Regions from separate parts of the Paraburkholderia sp. SECH4 genome, predicted to be linked through region 1. Evidence: riboswitches for the same ligand, from Rfam matches in the RefSeq annotation. Region 1 holds a riboswitch; the other holds the start of a gene.
What was found. Region 1 has a riboswitch for glycine ahead of gcvT (glycine cleavage system aminomethyltransferase GcvT). Riboswitches for the same ligand answer to the same signal wherever they lie in the genome.
Positions count from the first base shown of each region.

Region 1 (5,515 bases):
TCGACGATCATCTGCTGGAAGTTCAGCAGCGCTTCCAGACGGCCCTGCGAGATTTCCGGCTGATACGGCGTGTACGCGGTGTACCACGCCGGATTTTCGAGCACGTTACGCAGGATCACCGTCGGGGTGTGCGCGTTGTAATAACCCTGCCCGATGTACGAGCGGAACACCTGGTTCTTGTTCGCCAGTTCACGCAGCGCGGCGAGCGCTTCCGCTTCGCTTTTCGGCTGGGCGAAGGGGCCGAGCGGCAGCGTTTCGGTGCGGCGGATCGTCTTCGGAATGACCGCGTCGATCAGCGCGGCGCGCGACGCGAAGCCGAGGGCTTCGAGCATCGCTTGCTGGTCGGCCGAATCCGGGCCGATGTGCCGTTCAGCGAAGGCGTCATGCACTTCGAGCGCGGCGAGCGAGAGAGGAGTGCGGTTCATCAGACGATCCGGGTGTTCGAGCTTCATGAGGTGTTCCTGGCGGTGCGGGCGTCCGTTCGACTGTCGAATCGGACGCGCCGCGCCTGTCGGGTTTAAACGTAATGGTGCAAGTTGCGGTGAATCAGGCGCCGACGGCCTTGGCGTACGCGTCCGCGTCGATCAGGCGATCCTGCGATGCGTCCGCGGCCGGCTTGATCTTGAAGAGCCAGTTCTCGTACGGCGCGCTGTTGACGCCATCCGGCGTGTCGGCGACGGCCGGGTTCGCTTCGATGATTTCGCCCGAGACTGGCGCGTAGATATCGGAAGCGGCTTTCACCGACTCGATCACGGCGACGGTGTCGCCAGCGTTGACGGTCTTGCCCAGTTCCTGAACTTCGAAGAAGACGATGTCGCCGAGCGCTTCCTGCGCGTGGTCGGTGATGCCGACCGTCAGCGTGCCGTCCGCTTCGGTGCGGACCCACTCGTGCGATTCGGTGTATTTCAGATCGGCCGGGATGCTCATCGGATGCTCCTATGCGGTGTTATTCGGTATGAACTTAAAAAGGTAAACGCACGCGCCGGCTGCTTAAACTGCGAGCACTTTGCCGTTGCGTACGAACGGCAGTTTTACCACGCTTGCGGGTACGTTTTTGTCACGAATCTGGACGTGAACGGTGTCGCCCGGCTGCACGCCTTTCGGCACGCGCGCAAAGGCGATCGATTCCTGCATCGTGGGTGAAAAAGTGCCGCTGGTGATTTCGCCTTCGCCGTGCGGCGTGACGACTTTCTGGTGAGCACGCAGCACGCCTGCCGCCTTGCCGTTTTCCTTCAGCAGGATCAGACCGACGAACGAGGCCTGCGAGCCGTCGGCTTCAAGCTTGGCCTTGCCGACGAAATCGCGCGGCGAATTCAGATCGACAGTCCAGGCGAGGCCGGCGTCCAGCGGCGAGACGTTGTCGTCCATATCCTGGCCGTACAGGTTCATGCCGGCTTCGAGACGCAGCGTGTCGCGCGCGCCGAGACCCGCAGGGCGCACACCTTGACGCACCAATGCGTCCCAGAACTCGCAGACGGACGTTGCAGGCAGGACGATTTCGAAGCCGTCTTCGCCGGTGTAGCCGGTGCGGGCAATCATCAATTCGCCAAACGGCGTGTTGTCGACGATCGCGGCGTTAAATGGCTTAAGGAGTTCGGTCGAGGTACGGCTGGACGGCGCGACTTGCCAGACCTTATCGCGGGCGTTCGGGCCCTGCACGGCGACGATCGCCAGATCGCGGCGCGGCGTGATGGTCAGGCCGTAGCTGCCTTCGGCGTCGAGCTTGCTGAACCAGGCGACGTCTTTCTCCGCGGTGCCGGCGTTGACGACCAGGCGGAAGTGCGTCTCGCTGAAGTAATAGACGATCAGATCGTCGATCACACCGCCATTCGGGTTCAGCAGACAGGAGTAGAGCGCGCGGCCCGGCGTTTGCAGCTTGGCGACATTGTTGGCCAGCGCGTGTTCGAAGAAGGCGCGCACGCGTTCACCGGTGAAATCGACGACGCACATATGCGAGACGTCGAACATGCCGGCGTCGGTGCGCACGGCGCGGTGTTCGTCGATCTGCGAGCCGTAGTTGACGGGCATGTCCCAGCCGCCGAAATCGACCATGCGGGCGTTGAGCGCACGATGGGTGGCGTTGAGCGGGGTGTGTTTGAGTTCGGTCATGGGGCCTCAGGCGTCTCGCGAAACAAAAAAGGCCATGCGGCGCTACGCCTCGCGGCTGATGCCTGCGAGCGATTGCGTTGCATGACCCCTCTGTCCTCGATACCTGAGAGATTGCGCTGCCGTGCGATGGTGAAGCCGTGATCGCTACGGTGAAACGCGCGCCCCTTCGGTGGGCAGCTTGCCAGAATCTGCTCGATTAAACGATGCAGACGGCTACTGCCGCTCTCCAGAGTGCGAAAAACCGGTGCCTTGATGTTGCCTGGGCGCGGGTTCTTCGACGCAGTCGGTCCTTTTGCCTGAGAGTTTGCGGGTGTGCCCCTTCGGCGGCGCGGCCTGCGATTTTCTGCGGCCAGCACGCTCTCCCGACGCGTGCGGCGAATGTACGCGAGGGCCGGGGGCTTGTCAAATAAAGGCCCGCAAGGGGCATGGGGGTTGGCGCTGCGGGTTCGCGAATGTCAAAAAAAGCGCGGGACGTGATGCCCGCGCTCCTTTGCTTCAGTGCCAGAACTGGCGCGATTATTCGCCGATGGCGTGTGCCGCGTTGTCCAGTTCCTGGTTCAGCACGTGCTGTTCGTCGCCGGACAGGCCGCCGCCGTGTTGCGCCGCCATGTCGTGAGCTTCCTGACGGATCACGTCGAGGCGATGGTGCAACGCACCGCCTTGCGGGGGCGGGTAGTAGCCTTGGTTGACGCGGGCGTCGATGCGGCGGCTCAGGTTGTCGATCCGGCCGTTGACCTGGTTGAAGCGCTGATCCGCGATTTGTTGCGGGTTAGGGCGCGGCGCCGGCGCGGGTTGCTGAGGAGCCACCACGCAGGCGGCGAGGGAGCTGAGCAAAGCGCATGCTGCTAGTGCGCGGACGATACGAGGCATGGACTCTCCGGGAAGTCGTTGTCGTTTTGTGGTGCTACTGGGGTAGCAACGGATTGCCGGGGACTCACGCTGACCGCGGAGGCGGGGTTATTTGTAACGTTATGTTCCTTTCGGGGTTGTCAGGCGTTTTGCCATTGGCGGCGGCATGGTTCGCGTGCCGTCGCCAAATGGCCAAAAAGCGCCCCGTGGCGCTGGGAAAGTCAGCGAATGCGTTCAAACGGCAACCGGACGCCTTCCTCCGAGCTCCGGGCTGCAAGCTCGATGATCGTCATCACGTCGACCGCGTCCTGAGCGCTGACGGGAAATTTCGTGCCGTTCTGAATGGCATCCGCCAAGGCAATATAAAAGCCGACGTATTCGCCGTTGCGCGTAGGCACCTCCCGCTCGACTTCCTGGCCCTCTTCGAGCACACGCAACACACCAGGCGCATTGCCGGCGCCGAACCCGTCATCGCCCGGCCGCAAGCCGGCTTTCAACTGATCTTCCTGCGTATCGAGCCCGTATTTGACGTAGCTCCCCTGCGTGCCGTGGATCGTAAACCTCGGCGCGACGTACGCAGTCAACGCGCTGGCATGCAACACCACTTCGAACTCGCCGTAGCCCAACTGAATATGCACGTAGTCCGGCGCGCTGGCCTGATCGCGATGCGTCCGAACCGTCGCCGACACGGTCTGCGGTGCGCCGAACAGCGCCAGCGCCTGATCGATCAGGTGCGGTCCGAGATCGAATAGCAAACCGCCGCCGCGCGAAGCTTCCTCGCGCCAACGCTGCCGAACCTCCGGCCGGAATCGGTCGAAATGCGATTCGTATTGCGTGATACGCCCCAATTCTCTGCTGGCGAGCAGATCCCGCACGGTCAGAAAATCACCGTCCCAGCGGCGGTTATGAAAGGGGACGAACCGCTTGCCCCGGGCGAGTGCAATGTTGGCGAGCGTGTGAGCATCTGCGGCAGTCAGCGTGACCGGCTTGTCGACCACCACGTGCTTGCCCGCTTCCAGCGCGCGGCGCGCCAGGTCGAAGTGCGTGTCATTGGGTGTCGCGATGACGACGCAGTCGATTTCTTCGAGCGCCAGCAGGGCGTCGAGATCGGCCACCACCTTTGCGTGCGGGTAATCGGCCAGCGCGTGCTCGGGCTGGCTCGTCGCGATGGCCGCGATGCTCGCTCGCCCGCAGTGCTCGATCACCGGCGCATGAAAGGTCGCGCCAGCAAAACCGTAACCCATCAATCCAATCTTCAGCGATGCGGACATGCGTGTCTTCCTGCAAAAACGGCGCGCCGCTTTGCCACCGCGGCGACGGCGCGCAACAACGTAATTGTGGCATGTCCCGAAGGCGGACTGTCGGCATCGTCGCAGGCGCTTGTCGGCGGTGCCTGTCCGGCGGCGCTCGGACGGCAGTTGCAGCCGCGTTCGGGCCAGCTCACTCGAACGTCCGTTTTTCGTCGTCGGGCGAGCTGCCATCGCGGGCCCCGTTCCTGGCCATCCGACAGCGCGCCTGTCACGGCATCCGCTCCAGGCATCCGTGTTAACATCGCTCCTCTCGCGCGGATCGCTGCGAGCCGGAACGCCCCTCTCACTGAGGCACGCGCGCCAGCCACCCGCCCCGCGCAGCATGCCCCCGGGCCTTCGGTCTCGCGATTCCGCACCCAAGCGCCCTCAACCGCATTACCCATCCACTGACGATGTCCGCAGGCCTGAACCCCGCTCAAAATGAAGCGGTCCGTTATCTTGACGGCCCGTGTCTCGTGCTCGCCGGCGCAGGCAGTGGCAAGACGCGCGTGATCACGCAGAAGATCGCCCATCTGATCGAGGCCAAAGGCTTCGAGCCGCGCCACATTGCCGCCGTCACGTTCACGAACAAGGCCGCGTTGGAAATGCGCGAGCGCGTGGGCAAGCTGCTTGAAGGCAAGACGCTCACCACGCCCGGCAAGGAAGGCCGCAAAGTGCCCGTCAACCAGTTGACGGTTTGCACCTTCCACTCGCTCGGCGTGCAAATTCTGCGGCAGGAAGCGGAACACGTCGGTTTGAAGCCGCAGTTCTCGATCATGGATTCGGACGACTGCTTCGGCATGATCCAGGAGCAGGTCGGCTCGACAGACAAGGGTTTCATCCGCAAGATCCAGTCGATCATCTCGCTGTGGAAGAACGGCATGGTCATGCCCGAGCAGGCGATCGCGATCGCCGCAAACGAGGACGAACATCAGGCCGCGATCGTCTACCGCAATTACGTGGCGACGCTGCATGCGTATCAGGCGGTCGATTTCGACGACCTGATCCGTCTGCCCGCCGAACTCTTCGAGAAGAACGAGCAGGTGCGCGACCGCTGGCAGAACAAGCTGCGCTATCTGCTGATCGACGAGTATCAGGACACTAACGCGTGCCAGTACGAACTGGTGAAACTGCTGGCCGGCAAGCGCGCGGCGTTCACGGCGGTCGGCGACGACGATCAGGCAATCTATGGCTGGCGCGGCGCGACGCTCGAAAATCTCGGGCAGCTCAGCAAGGATTTTCCGAAGCTGCATCTGATCAAGCTCGAG
Region 1 covers NZ_JALOCP010000006.1:144,606-150,120, forward strand. Annotated here, with positions in the region: gene gcvP (aminomethyl-transferring glycine dehydrogenase) at 1-452, opposite strand, end outside; gene gcvH (glycine cleavage system protein GcvH) at 547-927, opposite strand; gene gcvT (glycine cleavage system aminomethyltransferase GcvT) at 991-2,109, opposite strand; glycine riboswitch at 2,190-2,349, opposite strand; glycine riboswitch at 2,383-2,484, opposite strand; gene M0D67_RS11395 (hypothetical protein) at 2,626-2,979, opposite strand; gene M0D67_RS11400 (oxidoreductase) at 3,180-4,229, opposite strand; gene M0D67_RS11405 (UvrD-helicase domain-containing protein) at 4,661-5,515, shown strand, end outside.

Region 2 (5,515 bases), on a different contig from region 1:
TCAAGTCGCCTGATGGCCGCGTACTGGTGCAAGAAGAGGATGTGCTGGAGTCGCAGACCGACGCGTTGCAGAAGCTCGCACGCGTGCTTGCGGAGCAGAAGCGCGGGCGTCCTGTTGCGGTGGGGCATCGCGTGGTGCATGGTGGGCCGCATCTGCGAACGCATCAACGCCTGACAGCTGAAGTCCGGCAGCGCTTGCAGGACGCTGTGCACTTTGCGCCCTTGCACATTCCACCGGCGCTGGCATTGATCGACGAGGCAACCAGGATTTTCGGCGACGCGGAGCATTTCGCCTGCTTCGATACGGCGTTTCATTCCACACTGCCGGCACGCACGGCGCAGCTTGCGTTGCCGCGCCGTTATGCCGAGGCCGGTGTGATTCGCTACGGCTTTCACGGGCTGTCGTATGAATCGCTGGTGGCGCGGCTCGGTGCCGATTTGCCGCCGCGAGCAGTCTTCGCCCATCTGGGCAACGGGTCGAGTTTATGTGCATTGCAGAACGGCAAATCCGTCGATACGTCGATGGGTCTCACTCCGACCGGCGGCGTACCGATGGGCACGCGAAGCGGCGACCTTGACCCAGGCGTGCTGCTGTATCTGATGCGCGTGGAGAAGCTCGATGCCGATGCGCTGGAGACGCTGTTGAATCGCCAGAGCGGCCTCGCCGGTTACGCCGATGGCGAAAGTGATATGCAGGCGCTGGAAAAGCGCGCCGCCGCGGGCGATGGGAATGCATCGCTGGCGCTGGATGCGTTTGCTACGGCCGTGCGCAAGACGATCGGCGCCTATGCGGCTTTGTTGGGTGGGATCGATTTGCTGGTGTTCACGGGTGGGATCGGCGAACACAGCCAGGAGATTCGTAAGCGAGTGTGCGAGGGGCTTGCGTTTTTGGGGCTATCGGAAGGGGATTCAGCGGGGAAGGTGAGGGCGATTCACACCGAGGAGGAGAAGCAGATCGCGAGGCATTGCCGGATGCTGTTGCGAGCGAAAGCGGGTTAGGGCAACTTCGCTTTGACGATGGCGTGATCAGAGACGCCGGTGACGCCGAACAGGCGGGAAACGTCTTCAAGTGCAGCGGCTCGTTGCTCGTTATGTTGAAGTACACCGAGCAGGGTGATGCGTCCGTGTGAGACTTTGACTTGCAGGGTGTTTGGGGGGACGGCCGTATCCCATGCCAAGCGTCTCGTGGCTTCTGCGGCGATTTGTTCATCAGTGAGCCGCATGCCTGGGTTGCTGCGCGTGACGGAGCGGGATCTGGTCATGGAGACTCCCTCGAGAGTGGACACCGATTGGACAACACTAGCAGATGTAGCTGGATTTGCCTTTGGCGACGCTTCCGGACTACCAGTCAGATCGAGTCCAGGCTAGTAAGCATCATCGCAAAAGCGCGGCGGCGGGTTCGATGAACAACCGCGACGGCGCGCGCAGCGCCGCCGGAAGTATGGCAGTAAGCGCCGCGCACGCAAACAAGCCCTATTGAATGGAACCCGCCAAAACCTGCGCCGTAGCCGCCGACAACGTCCACCCCAAATGCCCATGCCCGGTGTTATAAAAAACGCCGCGCCGTTTTCCGCGTCCGACCTTCGGCAACATACTCGGCAACATCGGCCTTAACCCCGCCCAAGGAATCACTTTCGAAGTCGACACCTCAGGAAAATACCGTCGAGTCCAGTCGACCAGCGGCGCAATCCGATCCGACCGGATATCCCGATTGAACCCATTGATCTCCGCCGTCCCCGCAACCCGGAACCGATCCACGCCAAGCCGGCTCGTCACGATCTTCGCGCTGTCGTCGAGCAAACTTACCCAGGGCGCGTTCTGCTGACTCACTTCATCATCGAGACATACGGTGATCGAATACCCCTTAACCGGGTAGACGTTCACGTGATCGCCAAGCATCGCCGCGAAGTCGCGGCTCTTCACACCGGCGCACACCACGATCCGCTCGAAAGCAAACTGTTGCGACTCACCTTCCAGATTGACCATCAACGAGAACCGTCCCTCAGCCGGCTGCTCGATCGCCGTAATTTCCGCGTCGTAGTGAAACTCGACACCATGCCGCACGCAAGCATCAGCCAACCCGCGCGTGAACTTGTGAATATCGCCAGTGGAATCGGAAGGCGTAAAAAACCCACCAAAAAAATCGCCATGCAACGTTGGCTCGATCGTGTGCAACTCGTTCGACGTCACCGGATTCCGGTCCAGCCCACCTTCGCGCAGCAGTTCATTCACCTTGCTGGCCGCATCGAATTCCTTGCGCGTCTTGTAGATGTGCAAAATGCCGCGCCGCTCCAGATCGAAGTCGATCCCTTCGCGCTCGGCAATCGAAAACAGATGCTCACGCGCAGCAATCGCGAGCCGCACCGTTTCGACAGTGTTCGTGCGGTAATGCGGGATCTGCCGCAGAAATTCACCCATCCACGAATACTTGTGCCACGTGGGCATCGGATTGAGCAGCAGCGGGGCGTCGCGCGTGAGCATCCAACGCAAGCCCTTCAGCACCGTGGCCGCGCTGTTCCAGACTTCGGCATTGCTCGCGGACAACTGGCCGCCGTTGGCGAACGAGGTCTCCATCGCCGCATAGCGATGACGTTCGAACACGGTGACATGGTGGCCGCGCTGCGCAAGGGCGTGAGCAGTCGTAACGCCGGTAATGCCGGCGCCGATAATGGCGATTCGTGACATGACATGGTCCAGAGTAGTTGAGCATCACCGGTGTCGATTTCGTGTCGAAACCGGCGTCGATGCCCCATCTGTCCATGTACCTGAGAGTTTCTTCCTGTGAGCATACGCTTGCGATGCAAGCGGTATGCAGGGAATCCCCTTCGGTGGGCGCGCATGGCGCCGCTCTCCAGATGTTCCAGCTGCGCGGTCCTTTTGCCTGAGAGTTTCCGGGGCGGTTGCTCCGTCGGCGTCGTCACAATCCTCTGACGATCTCTCCCGCGCTGCATTGCAGAACGGCTCGACGATACCGGGCAATAAATTTCACCGCAAGTGTTTCTTTCGATGCAGCGCGCAATCGGCACAGTACGGTGCCATATGCAACGGCGCGTCCGCCCCACTGGCGCAATCAAAGCCATTCAACTGCCTATAGGGACTTTTTACGTGGGGGTTTAAGGCTTGAACCGGCGGCGTCGGCTATATTTGGCGGCATTGCCCGACTTCAATTCCCACAGGAGAACGCCGTGCCCGCTGCCACAACGCTGCTTGCCTTTGCCCTGGTCTCGCTCGGCATGGTGCTCACGCCCGGCCCGAACATGATCTATCTGATCTCCCGATCACTCTGCCAGGGGCGGCGCGCCGGGCTCGTGTCGCTCGGCGGCGTCGCGCTCGGCTTTGTGTTCTACATGTTTTGCGCGGCGTTCGGTATCACCGCACTGCTGTTGACGGTGCCCTACGCGTACGACGCGCTGCGTTTCGGCGGCGCGCTCTACCTGCTGTATCTGGCGTGGCAGGCGGTCAAGCCGGGCGGCCGCTCGCCGTTCCAGGTGCGCGACCTGCCGCACGACAGCCGCGGCAAACTGTTCACCATGGGGCTCGTCACGAACCTCGCGAATCCGAAGATCGCGGTGATGTATCTGTCGCTGCTGCCGCAATTTATTTCACCGGAGCACGGCAGCGTGCTCACGCAGTCGATCGCGCTGGGTTGCGTGCAAATCGTCGTCTCCGTCACGATCAACGCGTTGATTGCGACCATGGCAGGTTCGATCGCCGGGTTTCTCGCTGGGCGGCCGATCTGGCTACAGGTACAACGCTGGCTGATGGGCACCGTGCTCGCCGGTCTGGCCGTACGGATCGCGCTCGATTCGCGCCGTTAAGCCACGCGATCCAGACTCGCCTGAGTCTGCATCGCGGCCTTCCTCGCCGAGCATCGGTCAGTATCGACTACCATGCTCGTGGTGCATCACAGGCGGCCTGCCTGCGTCACGCTCACAGCGTCTTGTACATGATGGTGGTTGAATCAAGCCGCTCCTCCAGCGTGTCGCGGCAAAATTGCGGAATCACTCCGGCCGTCTGATAACCCAGCGAGGCATAGAGCGGCTCGGCCTTGTCGCCGGTGCGCGTATCGAGCGTCAGCAGGCTGCGCTGCAACTGGTGCGCACGGTGTTCCAGTTCCGCCATCAGCGCTTTGGCGATGCCCTGGCGGCGGAACGCGGGGTGGACCAGCAGCTTGCGCACCTCGGCGCGATGACGCTGGTTCGGCATCGTGTTGTAATCGAGTTGCACGGTGCCGGCGATCGCCTCGCCATGGCGAGCAACAAAAAGCACCAGCGCGCCTGCCCGCAGCGACGGCAGAACCTTGCCGCTCCAGAACGCCTCGCTCTCCTCGACGCTATACGGCAATACAAAGCCAACGCTCGCACCGTCATGGACGCAGGCACGCAGCAGCGCGCCGAGTTCGGGCAGATGGCGAACGAGGTCGTCGGCGGAAAAGGTCGTGATGGTAGTCGCGTTCATGGTGGCTCGAACTCAGACGATGAAGAGGATGTAGCGCGCCGCGCTATGCGAGGGCGTGACGAAAGCGCTGGGGCCGAACAACTGGTAGCGCAGACAGTCGCCGGGTTGCAGATCGTGACTTCGGCCGTCGACGGTGATCTGCAGTTGCCCTTCAAGCAGGATCAGATGATGTTCGAGGCCGGCTCTCGGCGACGCGTCGTATGTGATGCGTACGCCGGCATCGAGTTCGCACTCCAGCGCCTCGCCGCTCAGCGCCTGAGCGGGTGGCGACACGGAGCGGCGCCGGAAGCCGACGCTCGGGTCGACCCAGACCGGCTGCGCGTCGCGCGGCACCAGCGGCGCGAAGTCATCTTCGACCATGTGCATGAGACGCGACATCGGCAAGCCATAGGCGACGCAGAGCTTGCCCAGCACGCTCGCCGTGGGGCTCACGGCGGCGTTCTCGAGGCGCGAGAGGGTGGCGCGGCTGACGTTGCTCAGCTTGGCGAGATCGTCGAGCGACCAGTTGCGCTCGGCGCGTAATCCGCGCAGACGCTGGGCGATGCGGCGGTCGATGGCGTTGTCGTCGGCGAGTGTATTTTCCATATCCGGGAAATTATCTCGAATATGGGAATCCGTCAACGAAACAAAAATGCGCCGAACCGGATGCGAACACGGTCCGGGCACGCTTCGCCATTGCGGAGATTCGTACACTGCGAGCGGCCGGGCCGTTTATCATAGTGGCCACCAACTAAAACCCGCCGCCAGGCTGTGCAACGGTAAGGCACACCATCCACGAGACCCGGCGGCGCATGCCGCGACATCTTCTATGAACTCCACTCCCGACGCTGTTTCCCGTCCCTCCATCCGCGCCTTGACCTTGCTTGAGGGGCGCGTGCTTGGTGTGCTCGTCGAAAAGCAGCACACCGTGCCGGATAGTTATCCGCTTTCGCTGAACGCGTTGACCTTGGGTTGCAATCAGAAAACCGGCCGCGCGCCGGTGATGAATGCGACCGAAGCCGAGGTGCTGACCGCCATCGACGGATTGAAGCGGCTGAGCCTGGTGATGGAAGGCAGCA
Region 2 covers NZ_JALOCP010000011.1:165,649-171,163, forward strand. Annotated here, with positions in the region: gene M0D67_RS17485 (acetate/propionate family kinase) at 1-998, shown strand, start outside; gene M0D67_RS17490 (BON domain-containing protein) at 995-1,261, opposite strand; gene M0D67_RS17495 (D-amino acid dehydrogenase) at 1,473-2,684, opposite strand; glycine riboswitch at 2,859-2,952, opposite strand; gene M0D67_RS17500 (LysE family translocator) at 3,185-3,817, shown strand; gene M0D67_RS17505 (GNAT family N-acetyltransferase) at 3,930-4,457, opposite strand; gene M0D67_RS17510 (helix-turn-helix domain-containing protein) at 4,470-5,042, opposite strand; gene M0D67_RS17515 (YceH family protein) at 5,266-5,515, shown strand, end outside.
Region 2: it holds a riboswitch for glycine, as region 1 does, so the genes downstream of both, M0D67_RS17495 (D-amino acid dehydrogenase) here and gcvT (glycine cleavage system aminomethyltransferase GcvT) in region 1, are expected to answer to the same signal.